Regions from separate parts of the Paenibacillus sp. FSL R5-0887 genome, predicted to be linked through region 1. Evidence: riboswitches for the same ligand, from Rfam matches in the RefSeq annotation. Region 1 holds a riboswitch; each other region holds the start of a gene.
What was found. A riboswitch is a leader RNA that binds a small molecule or an ion and turns the genes downstream of it on or off. The one in region 1 is predicted to bind cyclic di-GMP.
Positions count from the first base shown of each region.

Region 2: linked by a shared signal. The riboswitch ahead of MKY14_RS25515 (anti-repressor SinI family protein) and the one ahead of MKY14_RS11935 (thiamine pyrophosphate-binding protein) in region 1 are both predicted to bind cyclic di-GMP.
Region 3: linked by a shared signal. The riboswitch ahead of MKY14_RS24205 (transglutaminase-like domain-containing protein) and the one ahead of MKY14_RS11935 (thiamine pyrophosphate-binding protein) in region 1 are both predicted to bind cyclic di-GMP.

Region 1 covers NZ_JBBOCE010000001.1:2,632,714-2,643,594, reverse strand. Annotated here, with positions in the region: gene resB (cytochrome c biogenesis protein ResB) at 1-125, shown strand, start outside; gene ccsA (cytochrome c biogenesis protein CcsA) at 122-1,384, shown strand; gene MKY14_RS11970 (response regulator transcription factor) at 1,461-2,177, shown strand; gene MKY14_RS11965 (ATP-binding protein) at 2,178-3,614, shown strand; gene glpK (glycerol kinase GlpK) at 3,733-5,226, shown strand; gene MKY14_RS11955 (DNA-binding protein) at 5,247-5,456, shown strand; gene MKY14_RS11950 (ketoacyl-ACP synthase III) at 5,533-6,525, opposite strand; gene MKY14_RS11945 (hypothetical protein) at 6,580-6,930, opposite strand; gene MKY14_RS11940 (carboxymuconolactone decarboxylase family protein) at 7,136-7,504, opposite strand; gene MKY14_RS11935 (thiamine pyrophosphate-binding protein) at 7,515-9,155, opposite strand; cyclic di-GMP riboswitch class I at 9,311-9,407, opposite strand; gene MKY14_RS11930 (methyl-accepting chemotaxis protein) at 9,582-10,832, opposite strand.
Region 2 covers NZ_JBBOCE010000002.1:1,713,994-1,724,874, forward strand. Annotated here, with positions in the region: gene MKY14_RS25475 (MDR family MFS transporter) at 1-947, shown strand, start outside; gene MKY14_RS25480 (PadR family transcriptional regulator) at 953-1,519, shown strand; gene MKY14_RS25485 (hypothetical protein) at 1,610-1,825, shown strand; gene MKY14_RS25490 (aldo/keto reductase) at 1,878-2,855, shown strand; gene MKY14_RS25495 (hypothetical protein) at 3,235-4,410, shown strand; gene sipW (signal peptidase I SipW) at 4,412-5,002, shown strand; gene MKY14_RS25505 (TasA family protein) at 5,093-5,701, shown strand; gene MKY14_RS25510 (helix-turn-helix domain-containing protein) at 5,871-6,200, shown strand; gene MKY14_RS25515 (anti-repressor SinI family protein) at 6,308-6,463, opposite strand; cyclic di-GMP riboswitch class I at 6,491-6,575, opposite strand; gene MKY14_RS25520 (2-oxoglutarate dehydrogenase E1 component) at 7,046-9,913, shown strand; gene odhB (2-oxoglutarate dehydrogenase complex dihydrolipoyllysine-residue succinyltransferase) at 9,966-10,881, shown strand, end outside.
Region 3 covers NZ_JBBOCE010000002.1:1,412,472-1,423,352, forward strand. Annotated here, with positions in the region: gene MKY14_RS24185 (acyl-[acyl-carrier-protein] thioesterase) at 1-709, opposite strand, end outside; rRNA gene rrf (5S ribosomal RNA) at 947-1,063, opposite strand; rRNA gene MKY14_RS24195 (23S ribosomal RNA) at 1,191-4,114, opposite strand; rRNA gene MKY14_RS24200 (16S ribosomal RNA) at 4,377-5,934, opposite strand; gene MKY14_RS24205 (transglutaminase-like domain-containing protein) at 6,301-7,110, opposite strand; cyclic di-GMP riboswitch class I at 7,124-7,204, opposite strand; cyclic di-GMP riboswitch class I at 7,279-7,361, opposite strand; gene MKY14_RS24210 (class D sortase) at 7,481-8,140, opposite strand; gene MKY14_RS24215 (GtrA family protein) at 8,243-8,650, opposite strand; gene MKY14_RS24220 (glycosyltransferase family 2 protein) at 8,637-9,617, opposite strand; gene MKY14_RS24225 (phospholipid carrier-dependent glycosyltransferase) at 9,715-10,881, opposite strand, start outside.

The sequences.
Region 1 (10,881 bases):
TTATCCTCGGAGGACATACGAACAAGAACTGGTTCGGGTTCCGCCGTGAGATCGTTTCTATTTTAGAAAAAGTAGATCTGGTAGTCGATGAAAAATCATTAGATAATGGAGGAGGCCTTTCATGAGCTTGCTCGACATCAGCAGCGCTGTCTTTATTGCCGCATTTTTATTATACAGCAGTTCGTTTATGTTATTCACTATCGCCATCATGGGTCGCAAGTGGTCAGGCCGCAAGCCGGAGGAACATACCGCACGTTGGGGCAAAATTGCTTTTATTTTCTCTTCAATAGGTCTTATCTTTCATCTTATTTATTTCTTTACACGCTGGGCGGGCTCAGGGCATATTCCGGTCAGCAACATGTATGAGTTCATGACTTTTTTATCGATGATGGTGATGGTTGCCTTTACTGTGATGTACGCTATTTATCGTAAGGTAATCTTGGGTCTTTTTGCAGTTCCAATCAGTATTATTGTGATGGCTTATGCCGCAGTATTTCCACAGGAAGTACAGCCGCTGATTCCATCTCTTCAATCGAACTACTTAAAGATCCACGTAACACTGGCTGCACTAGGTGAATCCTTCTTCGCAGTAGGGTTTGCGGCGGGACTGATGTATCTGCTGCGAACAGTCAATTTTTCCAGTAAAGAGAAGGCGGATCGCAAGCAACAGAGGCTGGTCGAATTTACTCTCTTTTCAATCATTGTTATAATTGGGTTTCTGGGTTCTGTTTTTGCATTCCGCGGAGCAGGCTATGAAACTGTTTTTGTCCGTCCGAACGTTACGATTGACAGCCCCGGGCAGGAAAATAGTACAATAGAGAAAGTGAGTTATCGAATGCCGCCGATTGTGGCACCTCACAATAGCGAAATTGAGAGCTTCCAGTCGTTTCTTGGCATAAAAGAACCACTCTTTGAGGCACCATCTTGGATGAATGGTGTAAATGCTGGACGGAAGTTTAATACTGTAATTTGGTCACTCCTTTCCGGATTAATCCTCTACGGAGTTCTTCGCTTGATCGTACGTAAACCGCTGGGCACTGCTTTACACCCAGTGATGGACGGAATTGATGAGGGCGATCTAGATGAGATTACGTATAGGGCGATAGCCATTGGCTTTCCTATTTTCACATTAGGCGCTTTGATCTTTGCAATGATATGGGCGCAAATCGCTTGGGGAAGATTCTGGGGATGGGATCCTAAGGAAGTATGGGCGCTTGTCACTTGGCTCTTCTATAGCGCTTATCTTCATTTACGTTTGGCTCGTGGATGGCAAGGAAGAAAATCTGCCTGGCTGGCTGTGCTTGGCTTCCTGGTCGTAATGTTTACTCTGGTTGGCGTTAATTTAGTCATCGCCGGACTTCATTCTTACGCGGGGACGGACTGAGCATAGTTTACCTGTTAACGTTGCACAATGGTTTAAAGGTTACGTTCTACTGTATTGATGAAGGGGTTGTAGTGAAATGGCAGATCATTTAAACAGAATTCTGGTAGTGGATGATGAGGAACGCATTCGCCGCCTGCTAAAGATGTATCTTGAAAAAGAAGGTTATGAAATCGATGAAGCGGAAGACGGAGAAATCGCTCTTCGTAAAGCAACAGCAAATGACTACGGTCTGATTTTGCTGGATGTTATGCTGCCTGGCATCGATGGGATGGAAGTGCTGACAAGACTCAGAGGAGTGAAGTCAACACCGGTCTTAATGCTTACAGCTAAAGGGGAAGAGATCAACCGTGTTCAAGGCTTTGAGATGGGCGCAGACGATTACGTTGTGAAGCCCTTCAGTCCACGTGAAGTCATTTACCGGGTGAAGGCTATTATGCGCCGTTCTTCGGCGACTGCTTTCTTGTCCAAGGAGAGCAATTCCAGCAATAACATTGTATTTACTCATCTTATTATTGAACATGATGCTCACCGTGTGACTGCTGGTGGTGAAGAAGTAAGTTTGACACCTAAAGAATATGAACTTCTGCATTATTTGGCTATTTCGCCTGATAAAGTATTTTCTCGTGAAGAACTGCTTAAGGATGTCTGGAATTATGAATTTTTCGGAGATTTGCGTACTGTAGATACTCACGTAAAACGTCTTCGTGAAAAACTGAATAAAGTATCACCGGAATCTGCAGCGATGATTACGACCGTATGGGGCGTAGGTTACAAACTAGAGGTACCTAAATAAGTGAACTTCTGGAGAAGTCTTGTCGGCAAACTGTGGGTTACGATCATCTGCCTGGTCGCTGTCGTGCTTATTACCTTGGGGTTATTTTTGCTTCCCTACATAGACAGTAACTTTGCCAATTCCGGAGATATCAAACGTTTATTTATGTATACTTGTATGATCGGATTTTCTTTGACGACATTTTTTGCGTTGTTTTTGTTTACCAAAATCACTCAGCCGATGCAGCGTGTCATTGAAGCTGCGAATAACATTCGACGGGGTGAATACGGAACAAGGCTTACGCTTGTCACAAGTGATGAAATTGGCCAGTTGGCTACTTCCTTTAACCATATGGCTGAGGAGCTTGAAGAGAACATTCGCAGTCTGCATCATGAGAAGGGGCATCTGTCTAGCGTACTGCGCAGTATGAGCGATGCTGTGATCACCTTTGACATTGAAGGGCAGATTATTTTGACCAATCCGCACGGCCAAGCTCTGCTAGAGAGCTGGAGCGATTTGCAGTGGGGACATGCGAGTGATGCTGAGCTCCATCCCGAAACGGCTGAGAGCAGTGTTCCTCCTCCCCTGCGTCCTTTATTTTTAAGCACCTTGAAGCAAGGTGGCGATGACCGCTCCAATGTACATGTACGGCAGGGCGTCTGGTCTGTTCATATGGCACCGTTATATTCTGAAGGCAGTATCCGGGGAGTAGTTGCTGTACTGCGGGATGTGACGGAAGAGGTGCGTCTGGAAAAGATGCGCAGAGACTTCGTAGCTAATGTCTCCCATGAAATCCGCACACCATTGTCGATGATGCAAGGGTACAGTGAGGCTTTATTGGACGGGATGGCTTCATCCCCTGAAGAAAGCAGTGAGCTGATCCAGGTCATTCATGACGAATCACTGCGTATGGGGCGTCTGGTTAAGGATTTGCTTGATCTTGCCCGAATGGAAGCCGGACATACGGATATGATGAAAGCTCAGGTGGACATGAACGAACTGCTGGAACGAGTCTACCGTAAATTTTCTGTACGTGCGAAAGAGCGCGATATCCATCTTCACTTACAGCAAGAGAGTGATATTGCTGTTCTGAAGGCGGCGGATGAGGATAAGCTGGAACAAGTCTTAACCAATTTACTCGATAATGCTTTTCGCCACACACAGGGTGGCAAAAAAATCACGGTTCATACAGGAACTTGTGTATTAGAAGGCCGTCGTTATCTTGAGATTAAAATTCAGGATGAAGGGGTTGGAATTCCACCAGAGGATCTGCCGTATATATTTGACCGCTTCTACAAAGCTGATAAGGCGCGTGTACGGGGAGAATCAGGTGGAACGGGACTTGGGCTTGCGATTGTTAAAAATATTGTAGAGTCGCATCACGGGACCATCTCAGCTTCAAGCAAACTAGGCGAAAGTACAACCTTTACGCTAAGACTTCCTGTCGAAAAACAGTAATTCCAAACACAATGTGTGATAGCGCCTCTGACAGCAGAGGTGCTTTTTGTTGAAACAAACACATTAATCTTGTTCATCGTGGAACATATCTTGTAGGTTTTGCTTGGGAGGGCATAGAATGATTTTATCTTTAGACCAAGGTACTACCAGCTCACGAGCCATATTGTTCGATACGGAGGCTAAATGGGTCTCACAAGGTCAATATGAAGTTAAACAATCCTTCCCCCATCCAGGCTGGGTAGAGCATGACCCTGAGCAAATCTGGGCGTCACAGCTCGCAGCGGCAAGAGATGCGATTGCGCGGGGTGGCATAGCAGTTGAGGAGATCTCTGCCATCGGAATAACCAATCAGAGAGAAACAGCTTTAATCTGGGATAAAATAACGGGCAAACCGATATACCCTGCGATTGTGTGGCAGGACAGGCGTACTGCAGAGCAATGTGAAGAACTTAAAAGTAAAGGGCTGGAGCAAGTTATTGCGAGCAAGACGGGCCTTGTTGTAGATGCTTATTTCTCAGCTACCAAAATCTCCTGGATACTGGATCATGTGGATGGCGCCCGAGAGCGGGCGAATCGAGGGGAACTTCTAGCGGGGACGATCGACAGCTGGTTAATTTGGAGACTTACTTGCGGAGCCGTACATGTCACGGATGTTACCAATGCCTCACGTACGATGCTGTTTAATCTTCATGAACGGTGCTGGGATGAAGAGCTAATGGAAGAGCTTCGTATTCCGCGTGCCATCCTGCCAGAAGTAAGAATGTCTGGCGGCGAATTTGGAGTAGCAGACAAACAGTGGTTCGGGGCAGACATTCCAATTCGCTCTGTACTTGGAGATCAACAGGCCGCATTGTTTGGACATACTTGTCTAGAACCCGGCAGTGCCAAAAACACCTATGGTACAGGCTGTTTTATTCTAATGAACACAGGCACAGAAGCTGTAGCCTCCAGTCATGGCTTGTTGACCACTGTAGCTTGGGGTATGGGAGATGAACTCTATTATGCCCTAGAGGGCAGTGTGTTCGTGGCCGGAGCGGCTGTTCAGTGGCTGCAGGAGGGTCTTGGTCTTATAGAGGAGCCAGCAGGCTCAGAAGATAAAGCACGGGAAGTAGAGGACAGTGAAGGGGTTATCGTTGTGCCTGCGTTTACCGGACTCGGGGCACCCTATTGGGATATGTATGCCCGTGGAGCCATATTTGGCCTTACTAGAGGCACTACCTCAGGACATCTGGTACGAGCTACATTGGAGTCCTTAGCCTTTCAATCTAGAGATGTAATAGGAGCTATGGAAAAAGACGCAGGCATGCCATTGACCGGCCTTCGTGTGGATGGCGGAGCTGTGCGTAACGATTTGCTGATGCAATTCCAGTCTGATATCCTGGGCAGTGAGGTTACTAGAACAACCTATGCGGAGACAACAGCTTTGGGTGCGGCGCTTCTGGCCGGGTTAACGTCCGGAGTCTGGACACGTGCTCAGCTAGAGAGCTTCAACAAGGCTGAGAGGGTCTTCTCGCCTGAGATGGGTATAACTGAGCGGGAAGGTCGTTACAACGCCTGGAAGGACGCTGTAGCGCGTACCATGGGTTGGGAGAAGCATGAAGGATATCAGTGATAAAGGAGCTGTATATATCTATGGTTAACGGAACCGAATCTGATCTGCCGGGCGGACTATCTAAGCCGGCGCTTCGAGCCCTGCATGGGGCTGGATATGTTCAGCTTCAACAATTCAGCAAGCTTACAGAAGCAGAGCTTCTGCAGCTACATGGATTGGGGCCAAAGGCGATCGTCCTATTACGGAGTGCTCTCGCGGAAAAGGGGCTCACCTTTGCAAGTAAGTCCTGATGTTGCGTTCATATTTATATTAAAAAACGGCAAGCTTAGGTGAATCCCTAGCTTGCCGCTTTTTGTTATACAGCTCCTAATATTCAATAACAAATGCTACATTTTGCCAACCGGCGCCCACTGTCCAGAACAGGACTTTATCACCACGTTCGATCTTTCCAGTAGTTACAGCTTTATGTAGAGCAATAAATGGGCTGCTGGTAGAGGTATATCCGAATTCATCCCCTATGTATACCGCTACATTGCGATCAATGCCGACTTTCTCACACATCTCTAAGATATTAGGCAATGAAAACTGTGAGAAGCAGGCTGCTTTAATGGCTTCAGGCGCGATATTGTTGTTAGACAGTAGAGTACGAATAGACTCAGAAGCAGCATCTATGCAAATGGAATTATCAAAAGGAATAAACTTCACATTAAACTCTCCAGCCGCTACACCTTGTTTACCCAGTTTAGCCAGGCCTGCGCACGGGAACTTGGAATTATCGCAAACACAAGGATCCGTTTGGTAGATAGAGTCAATGAAACCGACCACATCCTCAGCTTGTTCAAGAATGACTGCCGCCGCTGCATCACCGAAGTTAGCGTAATAGACTGGATCATTCTTATCGGCATGAGGGGTTACATAATCGGAGCCGATGACCAACGCTCGTTTAATCCTAGGATTCGCTTGCATCTGACGGCTAACCTGTTCCACAGAAGCCGTCATACCCGCACAATTAGCATTACTGTCAATGCAGATCGTATGGGATGCGCCTTTGATCAAACGGTGAATCATTAATGAGTTGGTAGGAAAGATATACTCAGGAGTTTGACTTGCATAGGCAATAAGGTCGATATCGGCACCTGTGAGACCACTTTTCTCCAGAACATTCCTGGCAGCCTCAAAAGCCATCGTAAGGGAATTCTCATCCGCATCCTTAATACTATACCGTGTAATACGACCTAATGCGGATAATAGACCTCGAATATCAATGCCTTTTTCGTCAAAATGCTTAATGAAAAAGTCGTTACCAACTATATTGCTGGGATGATAGATATCAATGCCTTTAATACGAATTCCGGTCATAATACGCCTCCAGGAAAGCAGTAAAATGTGGCCTACATATTAAGATTAAAAGATCTAGACTGTAACCGCAGAAATGATCTCGATGTTATCGAGTCCAGCTTTACGGCCAAGACGGGAAAGCTGCATTTTGAGGATCGGGTTATTTTCAAGCGTTAGATTTACTTTTACAAATCCATCATTCTTAAACATTACAAAGCAGCTTTCTAAAAGAGGTACAACATCTGGTGCAGTTACATTTAGCTTTCTGCAGTCGATTTTTAGTTCATAGTCAGCTGGAGTAATTGGATTGATAGTTTGTTGATAAGCTTGAATAGATTTTAGACCATCTTCTTCAGAAAATGTTCCATCTAACTCAATGTTAATAACCTTGTTTGTAGTGTCTGTCTTCAAAACGAAACTTCCCATGCCTAAATCTCTCCCATAGATTGAATTTGTCCAAAACAGTTCGACTGCAATATCCAGCCATGTATATCCATTTAGCTGTTTTATAAAAGTCAAAATTCGACACTATACAGCAAGTAATGGGATATTCCGACTCTATTATAGGCATATTTTTCAAGTGTATGCAATAATAAAGTCGAATTTTGTATATTGTTGTCGAACTGTTGAGTTATTGGATTTCTTCTATGGTTGCAAGCAGGATATTAAAAGCTGTGATGATTCTAGGTGCCCCTATAACGGGTACTAAGTGTAATAGAATACCTTTAAGCTGTTCTACGGTAACTCCAACACGAAGGGCCATGACATAATGAACGCCCAACTGTTCGAATTGACCCATTGAAATTAAAGATGAAATGACAGCGATTTCCTTCCAGTCAGGGGCTATAGTATTACGTTGAAAAATATCGCCATAGGCATTCCCCATAATAAATTCAGCCAAGTCAGGGAAGTGGTCTTTAATTGGAGCTAGTGCTTTTGCGCCATAGTCTCCTGATAGATTCGTGAAGTGGTTGAGACCACTGTTGATATTTTCCTTCATGGTTAGCCTCCTAGTTTAGGTTCAAAGTACGGTGTGCAGTCGGAGGGACTTCATCACGGTCTGTTAGTAGTTCAATAACGGCAACATGGTTTAGAGCTACCGCATCTTTAATTGCAGCTGTGAATTCATCCGCAGTCTCACATTTGTAGCCTTTAGCACCTAGAGATTCAGCGAATTTTACGGCGTCCATTGGTACTTCATATAGAGTTCCATCGATACGACCTGTGGTTTTCTCCATACCCTTAAGAGCCATATCTAGTTGCTTATTATTGACCACGATAAAGATGACAGGGATATCTTTGCAGACAGCGGTGTTAATCTCAGCGCCGAGCATCATGAAACAACCATCACCTGTAATGCAGAGGACAGTTTCTTCAGGAGCTGCAACCTTTGCACCAATAGCCATGCCGATCGAATTACCCATGCAAGCAAAATACGCATCAAAAACAAAGCTGCCCGGTTTCTTAACCTTGTACCATTTTGCAGCGTGGAATCCATGACTTCCATCATCAACGAAAATTGAATTATTATAAGGGATCAAATCACTTAAAGTGCTCATTACCGAAGCAAGGGAAAGATTCTTGAGGGTTGGAAGCTCTTCTGAATAATCCGCATCGGCCAAAGCCTCACGTTTGGTGATTGTGCTTGGGTCAATATGATTTAGGCAGTGCACCAAATTATCGCGCAGGTCCCCAGTGACCGGTATCGTTTTGGACAATAGTATTTTTCCGACAAAGGTTGGATCAATATCAAATTGAATTAAAGTTGCTGGATGATTCTCCCGTTTAAGATTACAGATGGTCATATCACTTAAACGTGATCCAAGCACTATAAATAAATCGCTTTTATTCAATAAATCGTCCCCGTGGGTCGAACCGCCAACGCCAATAGGACCATGATAGAGTGGGTGATCCCAGACTATAGCCCCTTTTCCACCAGGAGATGTTACTACAGGAATATTAAAAGTTTCTGCGAGTTGAACAAGCTCTTTATGTGCTCCGGAGCGGTTAATTCCTTTACCCGCAATAATCAAAGGATTCTTAGCAGCTTGAATAGCATCGATGACTCTATCGATATTAGCTTGACTAATTAGAGACTCTCTTTCTGGGATTACTATATTGCATTCTTCCAATACTTCAGTTTGTACATCAAAAGGAATACAAAGATGAACAGGACCCCGTTTGGTCAGGGCCACAGAAATCGCATGATTAAAAATAGTACCAAAGTGATCCCCACGTTCAACCAATTTACTGAACAAGGTGGCAGGTCTGAACATATCAGCTAAATCAGCCAGAAAAGAGGTGGAGTCCTGACATTGAGGAATTCCAAGCTCTGTAATGGATTGGTGGCCGGTAATAAATAGGACAGGTAGGTTGTTAGCTTTCGCATGTGCTGCTGCTGTAAGCAGGTTAGTTCCCCCAGGACCCGAAGTACCAAATGCTACGCCTAGGTTACCCGTTTTCAGCGCATACCCTGCTGCTTCGAATCCGGAGCTTGCTTCATGTCTGCCGGGAATAAATTCAATACCGTAATCCACCATCTTTAGAACTATTGGACAAATGGATTTGCCAATGATCCCAAAAGAATGGGTGACTCCAAGGTTACGTAGTGCTTCCGCCATGTAATCTGCGACTGTCTTCAAAAGAAACACCTCACAAGTTTTTTGATATATATTAGTTATTAATCTACCGGATAGATACGATAGATCAATATACTCAAAAAGTAAAAACCTGTGCTCTATAGTAAGCACAGGTTGGTGGCATAAGGCGCCGCTAAGACTGAACAATAGTTCAGCCGTCCTGGTTCCTCTGCAACCTGGCAATCATGGCCTCAAACGAAAAAATGAGGCTGTAGATCCATGGTTTTGCGTCATCCTCTTTCGAGGATTTTGCCAATATTAATTTATAGTTGATAAGAATAATTTTCCTTTACAATATATTCCTCATTAATTTTTGTCAACATAATCCGCTAAAAAAACTCGAAATTTGACGAAAGTCTTGTCCAAGAGATGAAGTTTTGCCTCGCGAAAAAAACTGCCACCTAAGACTCAGCTTAGGTGGCAGTTGATAGTTTTGAACTAGAATTTAAAGATATGAATGGTTTTTTGCAGATTAAATACGGCCTGGGTCATTTTTTCCGTTTCTTCTGCAACAGACTGCAGGGCATTAATCTGTTCATTCATAGCCGCCGATACCTCTTCCGTGCCAGCAGCAGTTTCTTCGGTGATTGCTGAGATATTCTCAATTGCACTGGAAATTTTCAAGGCACTTTCTAGCATAAGATCACTCTCCGCAGAGAATGAAGAGATTTGCTCGGTAATGTACTGCACGCTTTGTACAATTTGTGCGAAAATATGGGCAGATTGAGTGATCATTTCATTCTGAACCTGCACAACCTCTTCATTGATGGCAATATTATCGATGGCTTGTTTAATATCTGACTCAATGCTGCGGACCAAGCCGAATACTTCTTTTGTGGATGCCGTAGATTCTTCAGCAAGCTTGCGGACCTCTTGAGCTACAACGGCAAAACCCCGACCATGCTCTCCGGCACGAGCAGCTTCGATGGAGGCATTCAGTGACAGCAGGTTGGTCTGCTCAGCGATCTCTGTGATGGTCTTGGTGATCATCGTAATCCCGCGGGCATTTTGTGAGAGAGCTTCAATAGTATCAGCCACTTTTTGTGTAGCCTCTATGTTTTTACGCATGCCTTCAGCCTGTGTATCTACGGATTGGCGCCCTTGCTCAACAAGTTCTAAGGTATGTATTGAACGTCTGTTCATTTCTTTGGTGGAGTTCGTATAATTGGATACTTTGGTCTCAATGTCTTTAATGGATTCTGTCATATCAGCGATATCCGTAGATATTTCATTTGCACCAAGAGCGAGCTCAGTAGAAGAAGAGGCTACTTGTGCCATGACAATTTTCAGCTTCTGGTTCTTATCTTCGATTCCGCGGCTTGCATCCATAACTTGACGGGTGATCTGCGATGCATCGGTCAGAATCTTCTTGAGCTTATCAATCATTGTGTTAAAGGAGCGGCTTACGTCACCCATTGAGCCATTTTCGTCCGCTCTGCTAGTGAAATCGCCCTTCGAAATACTGTGAGATACATTAGCAATATCATCAAAAGATGATGTAAGCGTTCTCTCCACGAAGCGAGCAACAGGTAAAGTCAGACCTGCAAGAACAACTACTAGTATAATTCCTACGAGAAATTGACCTAGAATCATTAACGTAACTAAGACAGGAATAGCAAACAGTGCGGCAACGAGGTAACATCCGGCAACAATTCTTTGTTTTAACGGAAGTTTGTGCATCCAGCTCATTGGTAAAATGTCCCCCTTATTAAATTTTATGTAATGGTGTTATTATAGG
Region 2 (10,881 bases), on a different contig from region 1:
AACAGCGCATTGACTGGGGTGGAGCCTTCACTCTGGTTGGCGCGATTATCTGCCTAATGTTCGCTCTGGAACTTGGTGGTAATCAATATGCTTGGGATTCCAGTGCCATCCTTGGCTTATTCGTAGGTTTTGCTGTTCTCTTGCTGGCGTTTATCCTTATTGAGAGAGTAGCTGCTGAACCTGTGATCTCGTTCGCTATGTTCCGCAAACGGTTGTTTGCAACAAGCAGTGTGACCAGCCTATTTTATGGCTCTGCTTTTATCGTAGCTACTATTTACATTCCTATCTTTGTGCAGGGTGTATTTGGCGGCTCAGCTACGAACTCAGGGCTGATCCTTATGCCGATGATGATCGGTACGGTCGTTGGCAGTCAGACCGGGGGGCTGCTTACAACAAAAACCAGCTTCCGCAACATTATGATCCTATCCGCAGTCTGCTTTGTCGCAGGGGTCTACAGCCTAAGCACTTTATCACCAGATACCTCCCGCCTCATGCTTAATGTATTTATGGCTCTGACTGGGTTCGGCGTAGGCTTTTCCTTCTCCGTGCTGAGTATGGCAGCTATCCATAATTTCGATATGCGCCAACGGGGGTCGGCAACATCGACCAGTACCTTCATGCGCTCCCTTGGAATGACGCTGGGAATTACGATCTTCGGGATTATTCAGCGGAATAGCTTTACTAACAGTCTAAGCGATGCTTTTGGCGGTAGTGAACAGTCAGCAGCTTTCGGAGATCCACGCGCTGCGTTAACACCTGAAGCAAGAGCGAAGATCCCTGCTGAAATATTAGAGAAAATATCAAGTGCGTTATCCACCTCTATTGCACAAACCTTTATGTGGGCCTTGATTCCTGCAGTGCTCGGTCTAGTCTTTGTACTGCTCATGCCAAAAGACCGTCTTACCATTCCTGCTAAAGCTGTTCAGGCGTCCGAGGGCAAAAGGTAACCATTATGTCCATGAAATTAGCCATTCTAGGTTTACTGCTGGAGCGGAACATGCATCCCTATGAAATCACATTAGTGATGAAGGAACGTTCCATGGACCGGATCACGAAGCTGCAGATGGGATCACTCTATTATGCTGTGGATAAGCTTGCACAAGATGGTTATATAGAAGCTTTAGAGGTCATCCGCAGCAGTGATCGGCCGGACAAAACAATCTATGCCATAACGGAGCAAGGTAAAGCTTTATTCGAACAGCTTATCCTGCAACAGATTAAGAAAAACGAACCCTTCTATCATCCGATGTATATGGCCCTAGCAATGTCCCGTCATATCGATCAGAGCAAGGTCGAGAGGCTGCTCGAGGAACGCCTCCGGGAAACAGAACATCAGGTTAATCTGGCTTATCAGGTATACGAGGAGCATATCTCCATCGTGCCTCGTTCTGCCCTGCATCTAATGTACGGTACATATGAGCACACCCTGACTGAGCTGAAATGGCTGCAGCGCCTATACGATGATGTTGTAGCGCGCAAGCTAAAAGACATAGGGACACCGTTGAATTTAGAGGCCTAATGGCCTCTTTTTTCTGTTTAAGGGAGGCAAAATACGTTTATTAACGAGCACAATAGCCATTAAATCTCAAAGAAAGGCGAGGCGGTAAAAATGACTCAAGAAAAACATCAGCTGAATAGTGACAAACGGGATCACCCGGAACAATATCCAACAGAAAAAGAAAGTCTATTCGATCTTCATGAAAGTGAGCAGAATGTAGACCCGATTCCGATGGAAGATTTGACGCTGGAAAAGCACGAAGAAAAGAATAAAGAAGAGACCAAACACCGCTCTTCCAGCGACAAAAAATACCATACGGGCTTCTGAGAGTGTACAATATCTACAAGTACGCAATCATAATTTCCAAGGAGGAATCACATTGTTGAAAGCGTTACCTTTAAACAAGCGCGGGATTCCCGCAAGCCGCATTGCTTTAGGCTGCATGGGGCTAGGCGGTGACTGGGACCATGAGCCGATTACTGCGGAGAATGTTAAACAGGGACATGAAGCGGTTGATGCCGCCCTTTCCATCGGCATCAACATGTTTGATCATGCAGATATCTATACTCGTGGGAAGGCGGAGAAGGTATTCGGTCAGATTTTTAAGGATCGTCCAAGACTACGTGAAGAAATCATAATTCAATCTAAATGTGGAATTAAGCTAATGGAGCCTGGAGACAGCACTAATACGTTTGATTTCTCTGGCCAACATATTCTGAACAGTGTAGATGGAATATTGTCACGACTTGGGACCGAATACATTGATATTCTTCTACTGCATAGACCTGATCCCTTAATGGATCCCGAGGAAGTAGCCTCCGCATTACATCAACTGAAGGCCGCTGGTAAGGTTCGTCATTTCGGGGTTTCCAATATGAGCGCCGCTCAGATCAAGCTGCTGCAGACTTATTGCGATGAACCTTTTATCGTAAACCAGCTGCATATGAGCTTGGCTAAGATCAGCTGGGTGGATGCTGGAATCAGTGTAAATCGTGAACCCTGGAAGGATATTATCTTCCCTGAGGGAACCCTTGAACATTGTCGAATGGAGAACATTCAGCTTCAAGCTTGGGGGCCACTCGCCCAAGGTCTATTTAGCGGGCGTTCATTAGAGGATCAACCGGAGAATATCGTCCAAACAGCAGCTATGGTCCAACAGCTCGCAGATGAAAAAGGAACAACACCCGAAGCCATTGTACTGGCTTGGCTAATGACACATCCAGCTGCCATTCAGCCTGTTATTGGAACTGTGAATCCGAAGCGTATTACTGCCTGTGCCGATGCGGACAAGCTGGAGCTTAGCCGTAAAGAATGGTATGACCTGTATGTTAGTTCACGCGGTTCAAAACTTCCGTAACATATACATTTATATTCTCAACTTCATTACTCCGCTTATGCCCGGCTCGCGTTACTACTGCGAGCCGGGTATTTTTTTGCGAATCACTCTAACTTATCGTTCTTTATTGCGAATATATTTAGTAATCGAGCGATATATGGAGTTATTTAGAGATAAATTATCATTTTCGTTCTTTATAGAGTACAAATGCGCGTTATTGGCAGTTTTCTTTTTGATTTATTCCATGTATGATTCATTACAGAAGTTGTTCTTAATAAAGAACGATAATAACGAACCAAAGAAACAGACATTGAGGGGAGGTATTCCTCTGAGACCCAGATCAGCAAGGAGAAGACCTAGAAGAAACAGGAAAATCGGATTACGTATACTGCAATCAGGAATGGCTGTCTCCGTCTTATTTCTATATACCTCGCAGCAAGTTGGTGGTACCTATGGAGGCTTTGGAGCCGCTACGCAAACCACTAGCACGATTAGCTTTTGCGAAGTATTTCCGAATTCGATCAAGGCACTGCTTACAGAGTTCAAAGAGCATGTTAATCGAGCGCTCACTTTAAAAGAATCACTACAGCCCTTTTCCTCATCAGCTAACTACTCGGACGTTTCGGGAATAGAAGGGATGTCGCTGGAAGAGCTTGATGTCGCTGCAGAAGAGATTTCTTCGCAAATAGCGGCGCTTCAATCCCAAATAGATAGCGTTAACGAGCAACTGGCGGCTAACAGCCAAATTTGGAATCAAATCCACAATGAGCTAAGTGCAGCAGCAGCCTTACTCTTCCAGATAGGAGGATATATGACTTCTCTAGATTCCAACTGTCTAGAAATCAAGGACGAGCAATTTTTCAGAGATTTACAAAGCAGCCTAAATCAAAGCGGTGTGATCTCGGAATCCTTGAATGCTTCCTTAAATGGAGTTATTAGTTACCTAACCTCCATACACGATGTCGGTCTTCCATTCGCTTCGGTAGTTACCAGTGATGTTTATGGACAACTTGAATTACGCGAAGGAGAGTTCCCACAGCCACTGCCATTCCTGATTACCTTCACTCAACCAGACGGCGTGATCTCTAGCGACCTCACCTCATCTTATGAAGCTCTAAATACCGAATTGACTAACCATAAAGAATCGGCAACCTCAGGTATCACTACCCTTCAAGATAAACTCCAATTGATCAGTCAGACTCGCGAGCAAAAACTAGAAGAGCTTGAAAAAGCTCGGCTAGAAGAAGAGCAAGCAAAGAAAGAAGAAGAAGCGAAAAAAGAAGAAGAACGTTTGGCTGAGGAGAAAAAGCAACAAGAAGCCGAGGATAAAGCGAAAGCTGAGGCAACCCCTCCAACATCAGGCGAAACTGCTCCGGAAGCCCCAAATAAAGAACAACCTGAAGCCCCAGCCACTGATCCGGTAAAGCCGGAAATTGACGAAGAGCTCACAATTCCAAAAGATGTCCCTCAGCAAGAGGCTCCACAAGAGACGCCAAAGGCGGAAGACAGTACGACTACCCCGCCGGTAGCAACCCAAGCTCCTTCGGACCCTCAACCTGAGAAAGGTGGAGAATAAGATGCGAATTAAAAAAATTATCAATAATACCCTATCGAGCTTAATGCTTGTGATCTTTATTCTGCTGGTGGCAGCCGTAGTGTTATCCAAGGCCTCCGGCGGTGAACCTGCTTTCTTCGGATATGAGATCAAAACCGTACTCTCAGGATCGATGGAACCAGGAATTCAGACAGGCTCAATTGTCGCATTAAAACCCGGAGGGGATATGAATCGTTTCAAACCAGGCGATGTCATCACCTTTAGGAATGAAGATAATCTGCTCATTACTCACCGAATTGTAGAAGCGACCGTCAATAACGCTACTGGTGAAGCTGTTTATCGCACTAAAGGCGATAACAACGACGCGCCCGACATGAACCCTACCAGTTCTGTGAATGTTGTAGCTCAGTATACCGGGGTCACTGTACCCTATGTCGGTTACGCTATGAATTTCGCGGTTTCCAAAGCTGGAAGTGTAGTCCTCATGATCGTGCCTGGCTTGATGCTTCTGCTCTATGCTCTGTATACCTCTTGGAAGGCTGTAGCTGCATTAGAAAAGAAAAATGCTGCCCTACTGCCAGCCTCACCGCCCCCAACAGAAACACAGCCCTAAGTTGATTGTCCACTTCCGCTTACGAACCGGAAGATACAATATATAAATTTTATAAAAAATTCAAACACAAATTTGAGGAGGAATTTTATTATGGGTATCAAGAAAACATTGGGTCTTGGCGTAGCATCTGCAGCACTGGGTTTATCATTAATCGGCGGAGGAACCTTCGCATACTTTAGCGACACTGCGCAAAGCACAGCTACATTCGCAGCGGGCACGCTCGATCTGAACTCCGACCCTTCTGTCATCGTTAATATTCCTAACCTGAAACCAGGTGATACTGTAACTAAATCCTTCAAATTGAAAAACGATGGTTCGCTCGATATCGGATCTATTATTCTGAATACATCGACTCAAATCACGGATGCTAAAGGAGATAACTACCTGGATTTAGCCGAGTTCATTAAAGTTAAATTCCTTAGAAATAATGATAAAGGAGTACCTATCGTCTCTCCTGAAAATGTAGTTTATGAGACTACACTTGCTGCTTTAAAAAGTCAGCATCCGGATCTCGTAAAAAATACAGGTTGGGATCAACTCTTTACCGAAGCATCCGGTATTAAAGCCGGTACCAACGACAGCTTCTCCGTCCAATTCGAATTTGTGGAAAATAACCAAGATCAAAATATTTTCCAAGGCGATAGCTTAACACTGACTTGGGATTTCGTAGCTAAACAAGGTGCGAAAAAAGACTACTAAGATCAATAAAGTAATTTAATAAAATACTCGAAGAGCAGCAGATCCTGAATCCGGCCACGGATAAGCAGATTGCTGCTCTTCTCTTTACAATAAACTTTGTCCGATTTATTGATATTTGCTATACTAATAACAAAAATTACGGAGGGGCGTCAGCATAGTGCCACAGAATATGGGCCAACGTATCCAGCAGCTCCGCCTAGACAAGGGTTTCTCCCTATCTGAGCTTGCGGACAGAGCAGATGTGGCTAAGTCGTATCTTAGCAACGTGGAGAGAAACATCCAATCCAATCCATCCATCCAGTTTATCGAAAAAATCGCTGACGCGCTTCAGGTATCCATTCATGCCCTACTCTATGGAGAACCCAATGATGCAGAGGAATCACATTTAGATTCGGAATGGTTCCGATTGGTGCAGGAAGCTATGGACTCAGGCATTAGCAAACGCGAATTCAAAGAATTTCTGGACTATCAGAAATGGAAGCTCGATCAAAAGGATTAATACTTCCTACTAATCTGGTACGATCCTCTCTTCTACTAAATCATATCGAAAAAGGACACAGCGAAGAACCGCTGTGCCCTTTTTCGATATGTAACCCCTCTAATGTATTACTGCACGATCTGCACAGTTTTCTCATGAAAGAACTGGCGGATTTCATCTGCCTTAATGCCAGCCTTCTTAGCTGCTAATAATAAATGTACCCACTCTTGATCCAGATCAATAAACTGCTGTTCTCTGTTGCTACCCTGGTTGGACTTTTCCAAAAAATCTCCCCCTAAGATTTTACGTCCCCAGGCAATCCGGCTGTCATAGTATCTCTACCTTAGACCCGCGACTTTGTGCCCCTGCCTTTCGGCAAGTTTACCTTTTACTGGACCCTTTTCACGAAAGGATCTACTTAAAAAACTATAAAATTACTATCTGCAATAACATTATACAAAAAGAAAGCGGAAAAGTGTGTCGATTCCTGGTTACTTTCTATTTTAAAAACGAAAAATAAAAGATTTTTTTTCAAAGATCTTGTCCGATTATCACGATACTCGTCCGTTACATAAAATAAATTGTACTAGCAAAATAAATATTTACTGACCTAATAGTTAAAAATAAGGATAATAGAATCATTTTAATAGGCCTTTAGAATGGGTAATGAGAAGAAACACCCTTCTTTTCATTAGAACAAGCTAACCCATACCATTTTGCGAACGTATTGGACGAAAGAATGAATTGATTACAGTGGCCGAAAGTAGCACAATAAGATGAGAAATGAAACCGCAATCATCACAGCTCCAGTAAGCGTTGACACAAAATGTCACGTATGGAGTTCATCCGTTAAGGAGGATGTATTCATGGCAGCCAAAGAGCCCTATAACGAATCCATTTGGAGTAAGTATTACGGACCCAATTTAGGCTACATTCAAGAAAGATATGAACAGTTTGTGAAAGATCCCTCCACCGTAGAAAATAATTATCGCGAGCTTTTTACAAATTCGGGACCTCCTCCCCTAACTCCGGATAGCGAACCGGCTCCTCAGCCGCGCATCTCGGGAGACACCGAATGGCTTAGAAAAGCAGTAAGAGCTTCCAAGCTAATCGCCAATATTCGTATATATGGCCATATGGCCGCTGAAATTGATCCGCTGGTACGCGATCAGAATCCCATGGCAAAATATCTTGAGCTTGAAACCTATGGGCTGACCCGCGAAGACCTGATCGCACTGCCTGCCACGCTTATATGGGAAAATGCGCCGAATGATGTGCATACCGGATGGGATGCCGTGCAACGTATGCGTCAGGCATACACCAAGACTATCGCCTATGAATTCGGGCATGTGCATGAAGAAAAAGAACTGCAATGGCTAAATAGACAGGCAGAATCCACCAGCTCACCAGCACCCCTAAATAATACAGAACGCAAAGAGCTCCTGAACCGCCTGATTCAGGTAGAGCAATTTGAAACCTTCCTCCACAAGACTTTTGTAGGTCAGAAGCGTTTCAGTCTTGAAGGCAATGATGCTCTTGTGCCGATGTTAGATGAAATCGTACGTGCTGCTGCACATGACGGTGCGGAGCATATTTTGATGGGCATGGCGCATCGCGGCCGCCTCAACGTTCTTGCACATATTTTGGGCAAACCTTATGATATCATATTTTCAGAGTTTCATCATTCTCCGAACAAGGAGCTTTTCCCTTCCGAAGGCTCCACAGGCATTAACTATGGTTGGACAGGTGATGTGAAATACCATCTCGGTGCAGACCGTGCTGTCCGTGAAGGAGAAACCGTACGCACAAGAATAACACTAGCGAATAACCCAAGTCACTTGGAATTCGTCAATCCTGTCGTGGAAGGTTTCACTCGTGCCGCACAAGAAGATCGGAGCACTGCAGGACTGCCGAAGATTGATACCAGTAAAGCTATGGCGGTGCTGATGCATGGCGATGCTGCTTTTCCAGGTGAAGGAATTGTTGCAGAAACGCTTAATATCGGCAAACTTCAAGGTTATCAAAATGGTGGGACGATCCATATCATTGTTAATAACCGAATTGGTTTTACGACTGAAAGTGAAGATTCCCGTTCTACGCATTATGCGAGTGACATCGCCAAAGGGTATGAAATCCCAATAGTCCATGTCAACGCTGATGACCCAGAGGCCTGCGTAGCAGCTGTACGTTTAGCTAGCGCATACCGCCATCAATTCAAAAAAGATTTCGTAATTGATCTCATCGGCTACCGCCGTCATGGTCACAACGAAATGGATGATCCTGAAACCACACAACCTATTGTCTACGGTAAGGTTCGCAATCATCCAACCGTCTACAAGGTTTATGCAGAGAGACTGAAAAACGAAAAGGTTCTTACCGCCGAAGACGTACAAAAGATGAATGCTGAAGCAGAAAGCGTATTGCAGCGTGCGTACGATACTATGAAGGAAGGCAATCATAAGAAAAAAGAACCCAAAGCCTTCATTCCTCTACAAACGGACCGCGCAGCGGCAAACACTACAGCGGTATCCATCTCCAGCCTGCAGGAGATCAATCGTGAACTGTTGACGGTTCCTGCTGGATTCCAGGTTTATCCGAAGCTGGAGCGCATTTTACAACGTCGTAAAGATGCACTGAATGAGGGTGAAAAGGTCGACTGGGCACTAGCTGAAACATTAGCCTTCGCTACCATTCTGAAAAATGGAACGCCCATCCGACTGAGCGGTCAAGATGCCCAGCGCGGAACCTTCGCACATCGCCATCTGGTGCTGCACGACAGTAAAACAGGAGATTTATTCTCTCCGCTGCATCAGCTAAGCGATTCCCGTGCCTCCTTTGGCGTATACAACAGTCCATTGTCAGAGGCATCAGTATTAGGCTTTGAATATGGTTATAATGTGTTTGCACCGGAAACCTTCGTAATCTGGGAAGCACAGTATGGTGATTTCGCCAATGCGGGTCAGGTTATTTTTGACCAGTTCATTGCCGCTGGACGCGCCAAATGGACACAGCGCAGCAATCTCGTCATCATGCTGCCGCATGGCTACGAAGGACAGGGACCTGAGCACTCCAGCGGTAGGCTGGAACGGTTCTTACAGCTATCCGCTGAGGAGAACTGGACGGTCGCTAACCTGACTACCGCTTCGCAATATTTCCATCTGCTGCGGCGCCAAGCAGCGTTATGCGGGCAGGAAGATGCTAGACCGCTAGTCATTATGACGCCGAAAAGTCTCATTCGGAATACGCGCAGCACTTCTGCCGGAACCGAGCTGGCTTCAGGACAATTCAAGCCTGTATTAGCTGAATCTTTGCTTGGCCAGAAACCAAATGAAGTTAAACGGCTCGTAGTCTGCAGCGGTAAAGTCGCTATCGACATCCAAACAGAACTGGAAGCAGCACCGGATAAGGATTGGTCATGGCTGCATGTTCTTCGCCTAGAGCAGCTTTATCCGTTCCCGGAACAGGAGCTAAGCGAACATTTAAACTCCTTCAGCTCCCTTCAGGAAATTGTCTGGGTGCAAGAAGAGCCGAAAAATATGGGCGGCTGGAGCTATAGTGAGCCTCGGTTACGCGCCATCGCACCGAAAAATGCCGGCGTAAGATATATCGGCCGTCCGGAACGTTCCAGCCCGGCCAGTGGTTATGCAGATGTTCATAGCTTCGAACAGCGTAGAATTGTAACAGAAGCCCTAAAATCAAATTCGAACGTACAAGCGGCTGTACCGTCCTCTTAAGAGGGCGGTATCACAATAGCGTAAACCATTATGTTTGGGGAGGAAACGGCCTGTGTCAGAAATCTTAGTACCCGATCTGGGAGAATCCATATCCGAAGGAACCATCTACAAATGGCTGGTTAAAGAAGGCGACACGGTAGGTCAAGGCGACGTGCTTGCTGAGCTGGAAACGGATAAAGTCAATCTGGAAATTAGTGCAGAGGTGGAGGGTGTCATCTCCACCATCCTGCGTCAAGCGGGCGAGAACGTAGCCGTTGGCGAAGCCATCGGCATCATTGGAGCCGCAAGCGGCAGTACGCCGCGGGGTGCTGAAAGCGAAGCCGAAGCGCCTAAAGCGGCTCCGGCAGGCGGCAACGCAGTAGAAGCCGCCGCGCCTGTAGCTGCGCCCGAAGTGCCTGCAGCAGGTGGCGACAGCCATGCTGCATTGGCATCGCCGGGCGCACGCAAGCTGGCACGGGAGCGCGGCATCGACCTCGGCGAGGTTAGCGCCCGTGATCCTATCGGCCGGATTGGTCAGGCCGATGTGTCCGGTCATGGTGCAGCAGCGCCGCAGGCCGCTGCACCGGTAGCTCCGGCGCCGCAAGGCAAGCCGGAACCAGCGAAGCCGGCAGCGGGCAAAGCCACGCCGGACGAGGGCAAAAACGTGGAGCGCAAGCGCATGTCGCGCAGACGGCTCACGATTGCCAGCCGCTTGGTCGAAGCGCAGCAGACCGCGGCTATGCTTACCACCTTCAACGAGGTGGACATGACAGCGATCCTCGACATCCGCAAGCGCCGCAAGGATGCATTTAAAGAGAAACATGAAGTTGGACTAGGCTTCATGTCCTTCTTCACCAAAGCCGTGATCGGTGCGCTTAAAACCTATCCACTGCTAAACGCCGAAATCGACGGTGAAGATCTGGTCGTTAAGAAATTCTACGACATCGGTATTGCTGTTGCAGCGAAAGAAGGACTTGTAGTTCCCGTAG
Region 3 (10,881 bases), on a different contig from region 1:
TATCACTATTCTGACCGCGTACATATATACCATCATCCGTTACAGCTGAACGTAAAATAGTCAGTTCATCCCCAAACTTAGCTTCTTGTAGATAAGTAATCCGGAAGCGTGTGAACTCTGCATTATCCCATTCCGCTAAAGTGAGCGCATCACAACATAAATCCCCGTATCGGGCATTATTCAAATGTCCGTTGCTATCCAGCCCACTATATCTTACCTGATACCGATAAGCTTCTTCCATAGTAATATCAGAAGGGATCGTTACCTTAACAGGCATATCGCCTACTGAATCGCCATTATAGTGCTTAACCTGAACTGGAAGGGCATTCGGTCTAAGTATCTTTCTCTTCTCAATATCTACTAAAGCCCATATGGATCGTGCTGTGGCGATTTCTATATGATCTGCATCGAAAATACGATAATCCCGTTGCCACAGTGCCCCTTTAGTGCCTTTGCTCCAGGTATGTACGCTAAGCACATCATTCGGGCGGGGAATACGCTTAAAATCAAGATCTAACGTAATCATCATCCAGCCCATTCCTGCATTCAGAATTTCTTCCACACTTATCCCCAAATTACCCACTGCGAAGTCTGCCGCACATTGCATGATATCCAGAACAAAGGATAACTTACCCTGCGAACGATAATCCGTGTCGCTCGCATGTACAGAAAAATCTTCTATCCACACAAGATTGCTACTGTTGTCCATTGTTTATCCTCCTGCCATGCAAAATATCCTTGCATTTACTTGAAGTATCCACATATACCACTGCTCTATCCACATAAATTGGGGACTACTTTCATTTTGAATATATTTTATTATTTCATCCACATGTTAGTAACTTTTATAATTTCGTTAATTCCCCATAACTTATCCACATTTTTAAAATTAAGCGGTAAAGGGAACAAAAAAGCCATTGTTGATAAATCAACAATGGCTTCGTGTGCTTGGCAACGTCCTACTCTCCCAGGACCCTTCGGTCCAAGTACCATCGGCGCTGGAGGGCTTAACGGTCGTGTTCGGGATGGGTACGCGTGGAACCCCTCCGCTATCGCCACCAAACATGCGTCTATGAAACAGACGCCGCCGCGTGAAATTCGGTTCATCACAGAAGTGAGAATGAATTTCTAAGCGTGTTACAGGCTTGATGCCTGAAAACTGAATCCGAAACGAATCTGCATTCTACGTATAGGATAAGCCCTCGACCGATTAGTATTGGTCAGCTCCATGCATTGCTGCACTTCCACCTCCAACCTATCTACCTCGTCGTCTTCAAGGGGTCTTACTAATTGGGAAATCTCATCTTGAGGGGGCTTCACGCTTAGATGCTTTCAGCGCTTATCCCGTCCGTACGTAGCTACCCAGCCATGCTCCTGGCGGAACAACTGGTGCACCAGCGGTACGTCCATCCCGGTCCTCTCGTACTAAGGACAGCTCCTCTCAAATTTCCTGCGCCCACGACAGATAGGGACCGAACTGTCTCACGACGTTCTGAACCCAGCTCGCGTACCGCTTTAATGGGCGAACAGCCCAACCCTTGGGACCTACTTCAGCCCCAGGATGCGATGAGCCGACATCGAGGTGCCAAACCTCCCCGTCGATGTGGACTCTTGGGGGAGATAAGCCTGTTATCCCCAGGGTAGCTTTTATCCGTTGAGCGATGGCCCTTCCATGCGGTACCACCGGATCACTAAGTCCGACTTTCGTCCCTGCTCGACTTGTAGGTCTCGCAGTCAAGCTCCCTTATGCCTTTGCACTCTGCGAATGATTTCCAACCATTCTGAGGGAACCTTGGAACGCCTCCGTTACTCTTTAGGAGGCGACCGCCCCAGTCAAACTGCCCGCCTGACACGGTCCCCGTACCCGGTAAGGGTACTAGGTTAGAACCTAGATACGATCAGGGTGGTATCCCAACGGCGCCTCCACCGAAGCTTGCGCTCCGATTTCTACGGCTCCCACCTATCCTGTACAGATCGTACCCAAATTCAATATCAAGCGCAGTAAAGCTCCATGGGGTCTTTCCGTCTTGTCGCGGGTAACCTGCATCTTCACAGGTATTAAAATTTCACCGGATCTCTCGTTGAGACAGCGCCCAAGTCGTTACGCCATTCGTGCGGGTCAGAATTTACCTGACAAGGAATTTCGCTACCTTAGGACCGTTATAGTTACGGCCGCCGTTTACTGGGGCTTCGGTTCATAGCTTCGGGTTACCCCTAACCACTCCCCTTAACCTTCCAGCACCGGGCAGGCGTCAGCCCGTATACTTCGCCTTGCGGCTTCGCACAGACCTGTGTTTTTGCTAAACAGTCGCTTGGGCCTTTTCACTGCGGCCCCCTCGTGCTATTCACACTACCGGGGCACCCCTTCTCCCGAAGTTACGGGGTCATTTTGCCGAGTTCCTTAACGAGAGTTCTTCCGCGCGCCTTAGAATTCTCTTCTCGCCTACCTGTGTCGGTTTGCGGTACGGGCACCTTCTCCTGGCTAGAGGCTTTTCTTGGCAGTGTGAGATCATGACCTTCGCTACTATAATTTTCGCTCCCCATCACAGCCCAGCCTTAACGATGTGCGGATTTGCCTACACATCAGCCTCACTGCTTAGACGGACATCCATCAGTCCGCGTCACTACCCTCCTGCGTCACCCCATCGCTCATAGCGGATTACGGTGGTACAGTAATTTCAAACTGTTGTCCTTCGACTACGCCTTTCGGCCTCGCCTTAGGTCCCGACTTACCCTGAGCGGACGAGCCTTCCTCAGGAAACCTTGGGCTTTCGGCGGATCAGATTCTCACTGATCTTTTCGTTACTCATACCGGCATTCTCACTTGTGTAGTGTCCAGCGCTCTTTTCAGTACACCTTCAACCCCTACACAACGCTCCCCTACCCCAGATACATACGTATCTAGCCATAGCTTCGGTGGTGTGTTTAGCCCCGTTACATTTTCGGCGCAGAGTCACTCGACCAGTGAGCTATTACGCACTCTTTCAATGGTGGTGCTTCTAAGCCAACATCCTGGTTGTCTGTGCAACTCCACATCCTTTCCCACTTAACACACACTTGGGGACCTTAGCTGATGGTCTGGGCTGTTTCCCTTTTGACAATGGATCTTAGCACTCACTGTCTGACTCCCGGCAATAAGTATATGGCATTCGGAGTTTGACTGAGCTTGGTAATCCTTGCGGACCCCGCACCCAATCAGTGCTCTACCTCCACTACTCTTATACCGAGGCTAGCCCTAAAGCTATTTCGGGGAGAACCAGCTATCTCCGAGTTCGATTGGAATTTCTCCGCTACCCCCACCTCATCCCCGCACTTTTCAACGTACGTGGGTTCGGGCCTCCAGTGCGTGTTACCGCACCTTCACCCTGGACAGGGGTAGATCACACGGTTTCGGGTCTACGTCCACATACTAATTCGCCCTATTCAGACTCGCTTTCGCTGCGGCTCCACCTTCTCGGCTTAACCTTGCATGTTAAACGTAACTCGCCGGTTCATTCTACAAAAGGCACGCCATCACCCATTAATAGGGCTCTGACTTTTTGTAAGCACACGGTTTCAGGTTCTATTTCACTCCCCTTCCGGGGTGCTTTTCACCTTTCCCTCACGGTACTGTTTCACTATCGGTCGCCAGGTAGTATTTAGCCTTAGCAGATGGTCCTGCTGGATTCATACGGGGTTTCACGTGCCCCGCACTACTCGGGATCCGTCTCGGAGAGAATACAGTTTAGGTTACAGGGCTTTTACCTCTATCGCGGGCCTTTCCAGACCTCTTCACCTACCATATTCCTTTGTAACTCCATGTGAGACGTCCCACAACCCCTAAGAGCAAGCTCTTAGGTTTAGGCTGTTCCGCGTTCGCTCGCCGCTACTGACGGAATCACTATTGTTTTCTCTTCCTCAGGGTACTTAGATGTTTCAGTTCCCCTGGTCTGCCTCTACATTTCCTATGTATTCAGAAATGAGTAACTGCGAATTACCACAGCTGGGTTTCCCCATTCGGACACCCCCGGATCAAAGCTTGCTTACAGCTCCCCGAGGCAGTTTCGTTGTTCGCCACGTCCTTCTTCGGCTCCTGGCGCCTAGGCATCCTCCGTGTGCTCTTATTAGCTTAACCTTGATTTTTCCGCAGGAAAATATCATACGATGACATTCTCTTTGGAATCATCTCACTAATAACATTTACTTGTTTACACAAGTTGCTAAAAGATGTTCTAAAACGCAAATTCGTTTCGGTATCCAGTTTTCAAGGATCAAGTCTTACTTGAGAGCTTAAACTCTCAAAACTGAGCAACGAGTGAGTAACAGGCCTAAACCTGAGTTTTGGAAGCTTAGCTTCCGATTTGAATGTTCTCATTGCAGAGAACGATTCTCCATAGAAAGGAGGTGATCCAGCCGCACCTTCCGATACGGCTACCTTGTTACGACTTCACCCCAATCATCTACCCCACCTTCGGCGGCTGGCTCCCTTGCGGGTTACCCCACCGACTTCGGGTGTTGTAAACTCTCGTGGTGTGACGGGCGGTGTGTACAAGACCCGGGAACGTATTCACCGCGGCATGCTGATCCGCGATTACTAGCAATTCCGACTTCATGCAGGCGAGTTGCAGCCTGCAATCCGAACTGAGACCGGCTTTGATGGGATTGGCTCCACCTCGCGGCTTCGCTTCCCGTTGTACCGGCCATTGTAGTACGTGTGTAGCCCAGGTCATAAGGGGCATGATGATTTGACGTCATCCCCACCTTCCTCCGGTTTGTCACCGGCAGTCACTCTAGAGTGCCCAGCATTACCTGCTGGCAACTAAAGTTAAGGGTTGCGCTCGTTGCGGGACTTAACCCAACATCTCACGACACGAGCTGACGACAACCATGCACCACCTGTCTCCTCTGTCCCGAAGGCCGCCACTATCTCTAGTGGATTCAGAGGGATGTCAAGACCTGGTAAGGTTCTTCGCGTTGCTTCGAATTAAACCACATACTCCACTGCTTGTGCGGGTCCCCGTCAATTCCTTTGAGTTTCAGTCTTGCGACCGTACTCCCCAGGCGGAGTGCTTACTGTGTTAACTTCGGCACCAAGGGTATCGAAACCCCTAACACCTAGCACTCATCGTTTACGGCGTGGACTACCAGGGTATCTAATCCTGTTTGCTCCCCACGCTTTCGCGCCTCAGCGTCAGTTACAGCCCAGAAAGTCGCCTTCGCCACTGGTGTTCCTCCACATATCTACGCATTTCACCGCTACACGTGGAATTCCACTTTCCTCTTCTGTACTCAAGCCACCCAGTTTCCAGTGCGACCTCAGGTTGAGCCCAAGGTTTAAACACCAGACTTAAATAGCCGCCTGCGCGCGCTTTACGCCCAATAATTCCGGACAACGCTTGCCCCCTACGTATTACCGCGGCTGCTGGCACGTAGTTAGCCGGGGCTTTCTTCTCAGGTACCGTCACTCCGATAGCAGTTACTCTACCGGACGTTCTTCCCTGGCAACAGAGCTTTACGATCCGAAAACCTTCATCACTCACGCGGCGTTGCTCCGTCAGGCTTTCGCCCATTGCGGAAGATTCCCTACTGCTGCCTCCCGTAGGAGTCTGGGCCGTGTCTCAGTCCCAGTGTGGCCGTTCACCCTCTCAGGTCGGCTACGCATCGTCGCCTTGGTGGGCCGTTACCCCACCAACTAGCCAATGCGCCGCAGGCCCATCCCTCAGTGACAGATTGCTCCGTCTTTCATTCTTCTCTCAGGAGAAAAAAGAAATTATCCGGTATTAGCTACCGTTTCCGGTAGTTATCCCAGTCTGAAGGGCAGGTTGCCTACGTGTTACTCACCCGTCCGCCGCTAAGTCATTTTGAAAGCAAGCTTTCAAAATGACTCCGCTCGACTTGCATGTATTAGGCACGCCGCCAGCGTTCGTCCTGAGCCAGGATCAAACTCTCCAATTAGTATTGAAAAGAGCGATATGCTCATTTTGAAACATCTGACGAGAAAATTAATTCTCTAATTTGGATTTCACTTGCGTGATTTCCTACTCACTCGTTGTTCAGTTTTCAAAGATCAAGTTCTCGTTGGCGCCGTTTAATGTCTCAGCAGCAACTCTTATAATATATCATGTTGTTTTCAGAAATGCAAGCTTTATTTTTCGAAGCTTTTTATCAGCCTCGTCTATATCGCCTGTACGCTGTCTAACAACGCTTACCTATAATACCCCAACTATTAATAGAAAAGCAACCCCTAATATAAAAATAAACAACTAGCTTAATAATTAAGCTAGTTGTTTATTTAATAGGGTTATATTTCTAGCGACGAACTTAATAGTATTTTGCCGCAGTATATTTGCTTGAGGCTTTAATTAAATCGGTTTTCTTATCACTCTTTGAAAGTCCTGCATCCACTGTAGTATCAATGGTAACCCACTTCCCATTAAGCAACACTTCGTTCCAGGCATGATATTGCGTAACGTAGCTTGTATTCCCCATTACCAACTTAGCAGGAACATCTACACTCCGCAGCATTGCGGCAAAAAGAGAAGCGTAATCATAGCAAATCCCTTTTTTAGTAGTCAATGTCTTATCGATGCTTGGAATATAATCAGTAGTTACACTATTAGCAAGAGAGTAATCATATTGTACATTCGCAACTACATAGTTATAGATCGCTTTAACTTTCTCTTCGTCTGTTGTTTTGCCTTGTACTAATTGTTTAGCTTTGACAATCGCTTTATCAGAAGAACTCCATTTCACATTCTGTACGGAGCCCAAATATACGGAATTCGAGTCACTCATGGTTACGTCTACTACTTCGGAATATAACGCTTTGTATTTATTGCCGGTTGTATTCTCCAGAACAGAAACCTTATAAGTCCCATTTCCTTGTTGCAAAGGGAAGTCCTCAGCTTGTCCAGAAGCATACAAGTTATATGTATAGCTGCTGTTATCTTTGGTGATCATGAGTTTGATTCTTTTATCTTTCGGAATATCATAGTTAATACCAATAACACCTTGAGCCACTTTGGATGTAATCAACCAGCTGGCATCTGCACTTGCAGCTTGAGCTGTACTTACCGGAACTGAAGTCATTAGGACGAACAACGCCACCAGCATAAAATAAACCTTTTTCACGGATAAAACTCCTTTCGGTAGCTGGCTGCCATCCTTTCGGGAAGGCCCTTTAGCTTTGCGTCCCTACCTTTCGATAGGTTTGCCGTTATCGTATAAGCTCTATCTGTTCTAGCTTTACTAGATATAATTGATAGAATCCATTTGAAACAAACAAAAAAAGCCTCTTCATTCGGTAGCTGGCTGCCATCCTTTCGGGAAAAGGCCCTTTAGCTTTGCGTCCCTACCTTTCGGAAGGTTTGCCGTTATCGTGTTTAGCTTTCATAGTATAATACTATCATATTTATAGTTGTGAACAAGACCTAATTTACTAGATTACCCATTATTTTATAAATATCTCCCGGTATTTGTGTTTTCTTGTCATTCACTATTCTCATTTTGTTAATTTGGCATGAACAATCAGCCGATGCGTTGGATTCACTAGCGGATCACATGTAATCAGAGTAAGAATCTTATCCTTGTCATTCCCGTCAAGAACGGAGACATCACTCGGATCTACAACAGAAATATCGTATACCTCATAGTTAAACACCTGATCACTAGTCTTTACCGTGATAACATCCCCCACAACAACCTCATTCAATCTGTTAAACAAACGACCCGTAGTTCGAGCCCGATGCGCCGCGATTGCAGCATTCCCGATCTCTCCAAGGGGTGCCGTTTCTTTCATATGGGCTGCAGCATGTTTCATATTAGCTTTTGTAGCCCCTTCTAATACAGGCAGCTTCAAATCAATCTTATCGATTTCAATTAGTGCGATTACTTTGCCACCGACTTCAATCTCCGGTTCAGGCTTTTCTGTCTCTTGGGGTTGGGGCTGTGCCTGGGCATCCAGAACCGATTCCTCTGCTAACAGCTGAGTAACTTCAGCATACCTGCTCCTCAGATCTGACTGGGGAGTACTATCGGCAGTGCTTAGTTCAGCCGTTTCTAATAACTTCTCCTGCTGCCTGTCGTTGTACCATTCGTTAGCTGTCGGATATAACATGATAAGTATCCCAGCCAGTATGAGTAGATAGGAGAATTTACGCAATGTTATTCACCTCCGTATATTGTTTCTATGGTTATATACAAATCAAGCAGAAACAGCTACTTGCCTTTAAGCATAGCAACTCCTTCTGCCTGAAATTAATGTTTAAAATACCCATTTACGACTTCCAAAGAAATTGATGATCACCGTGATAAAGGTAACCAGCACCTTCGAGATCAAGACTTGAATACCTAGTTTGTCTGTCAACAGATGCATTAGCAGCAGTGATATTCCGAGCACTACCAGATTCAGCACGATAAACTTGACCAGCTGCACGCGGTCGAAGCCTTCTTTATTCCCCCGGTTGCGATCACGAAAGGTAACTTTTTTATTCAAAATAAAGCTATTCGCCGTGCCTGCACTATAGGAGATCACCTGCGCCAATGCGTATACCATCCCTAGTGAATTCAACAATGTAAAAATCACAAAATCAATAAGCGTATTGAGCAAACCTACGGCATTAAATTTGAGGAACTGTATGAATGCAGCGCGCAAGTTCTTATCTGACATCATTGTGGTCCTTCCGGCGGTCCAGTTGTTCTTCGTTCTGGTAGCCTTTAGTCTCACTAACAATATATAGCGGTCTATCTTTAGACTCGTCATAAATCCGTCCGATATACTCCCCAATCACACCCAACAGCATCAGAACGATACCGTTAAAGAGCAGATTAACGCCTACAATGGAAGCCCAGCCCGGAACCGTCCAGGAGGTAAAAAATATCTTTTGAAACAAGACGAAAAATAAATAGAGAAAGCTAGAGAATGAAAGGAAGAATCCAATATACGTAGCAATCTTAAGCGGCTTATGTGAAAAAGAGGTGATGCCATCTAACGCAAAACGAATCATTTTCTTCAGCGGATATTTGGTTTCTCCGGCAAAACGTTCTTCCCGTTCATATTCCACCATAGTCTGCTTGAAGCCAACCCAGCTCACCAAACCTCTGACATAGCGGTTCTTTTCTTTAAGTCCCCGCAGGACATCACATACCTTACGGTCAATAAGACGGAAATCGCCTGTATCCGTAGGAATATCCACACTTGTCATACTGCTGAGCAGGCGGTAAAAAAGCTTCGCGGTGACCTTTTTGAACATCGTTTCTCCGTGGCGCTTCAGGCGTTTCGCATATACAACGTCGTAGCCCTCTTTCCACTTCTCGATCATTTGCAGAATGACCTCCGGAGGATCCTGAAGATCAGCGTCAATAACAACAACCGCTTGACCTTCGGCATAGTCCATGCCAGCTGTAATCGCTACCTGATGTCCGAAATTACGCGAGAAGTCAATCAGCTTGACATGCTCGTCTCGTTCACAGATCTCCCGAATCATCTGGGCGGAACGATCACGACTGCCGTCATTGACGAAGACCAGCTCATAAGTATCGCCGCACTCGTCCATTACTTTTTTCAAACGTTCATAAGTATGGCTAATTACTTGCTCCTCATTGAACATGGGTACAATCACACTATATCTGGCTTTCACCTTTATTCCTCCTACAAGCTTTTTGGAGCGTTACATCCATCTACACTTCATAATAACGCTGCATGCATAAACTTATTTTATAGATTTTTATTAAATCCTAGAAAACCCAAGTAGGGAACCAACGCAGCATATCTTTCACGTAATCTCCACTGACCTGCATCCCTGACAGTACCGGGTAGAAAGCGATAAAGAGCAGCAAAGCAACGGCTACATAGACATACTGTACGTAACGGGCCTCAGGGAATTTACTATCCAGCAACTTCATTATATATACAATACCAAGAATCATAAATGGTACCATAGCAAAATAATGGTAAATAAATGTTTCTCTTGGGACAAGCATCCACGGAACATATTGCGAGAAGAAGGCGATCCAGATCATGTAGAGGTTCTTATCTTTACGTTTCAGCGTAATCCACAGCGTTGCCAGCATCGCAAAAATACCCGTCCACCAGATAAGAGGATTCCCCATAGTCACTATACTGCTGACCTGACCTTCCGGCAAACCTTCACCGCCGCTAAAGAACCAGACCGGTCTCTTCATAAACGGCCATTGCCACCATGAGGAAGCAAAAGGATGTGTAGCTACAAGCTGGCTGTGGTAGTTGTACATATTCTTTTGGGAATCAATCAAACCTTTTATAGTGAAGCCCTCTGCTGATGCAGATAACCCCGGCACAAAAGATAAGCTATAAATAATTACTGGAATAATTACAAAGAACCCGATACAACTAGCCAACGTAATAATAGTCTTTTTCCAAAAAGAATCTACTGCTTCACGACAGGTGCCCAGCAATTCCTTGTCTTTAATCTTCCCCTCTGCCAGCAGGCGTCCGGAGGCTTGGTATTCTCTGTAGCGTTCAAAAAGGGAGATAGCCAGCATAATGGCCAGCCCTGCTCCTCCATAGAGCACAATCCATTTCGAAGCTACGCCGATTCCGAAGAATAAGCCAGACCAGAATAACGGAATTAATGTTTTTCTTAAAGGCTGCTTGTAGAAATTCATTGTGTAATACCGCTGCATAAAATAGAACATCAACATAATGAAGAATACTCCGTATACGTCAATCGTGGAGATTCTTGTCTGTGTGAAATGCATGAAATCCAGTGCAAACAATCCTGCCGCGAGGGCGGCGTATTTGCTTTTCTTAAACAAACGCAGCGCCATTACATATATAAGAGGTAACATGGCAACTCCGAACAAGGTTCCGATAATACGCCAGCCGAATGGATTGACTCCGAACAGCTCCATACCTATGGCAAT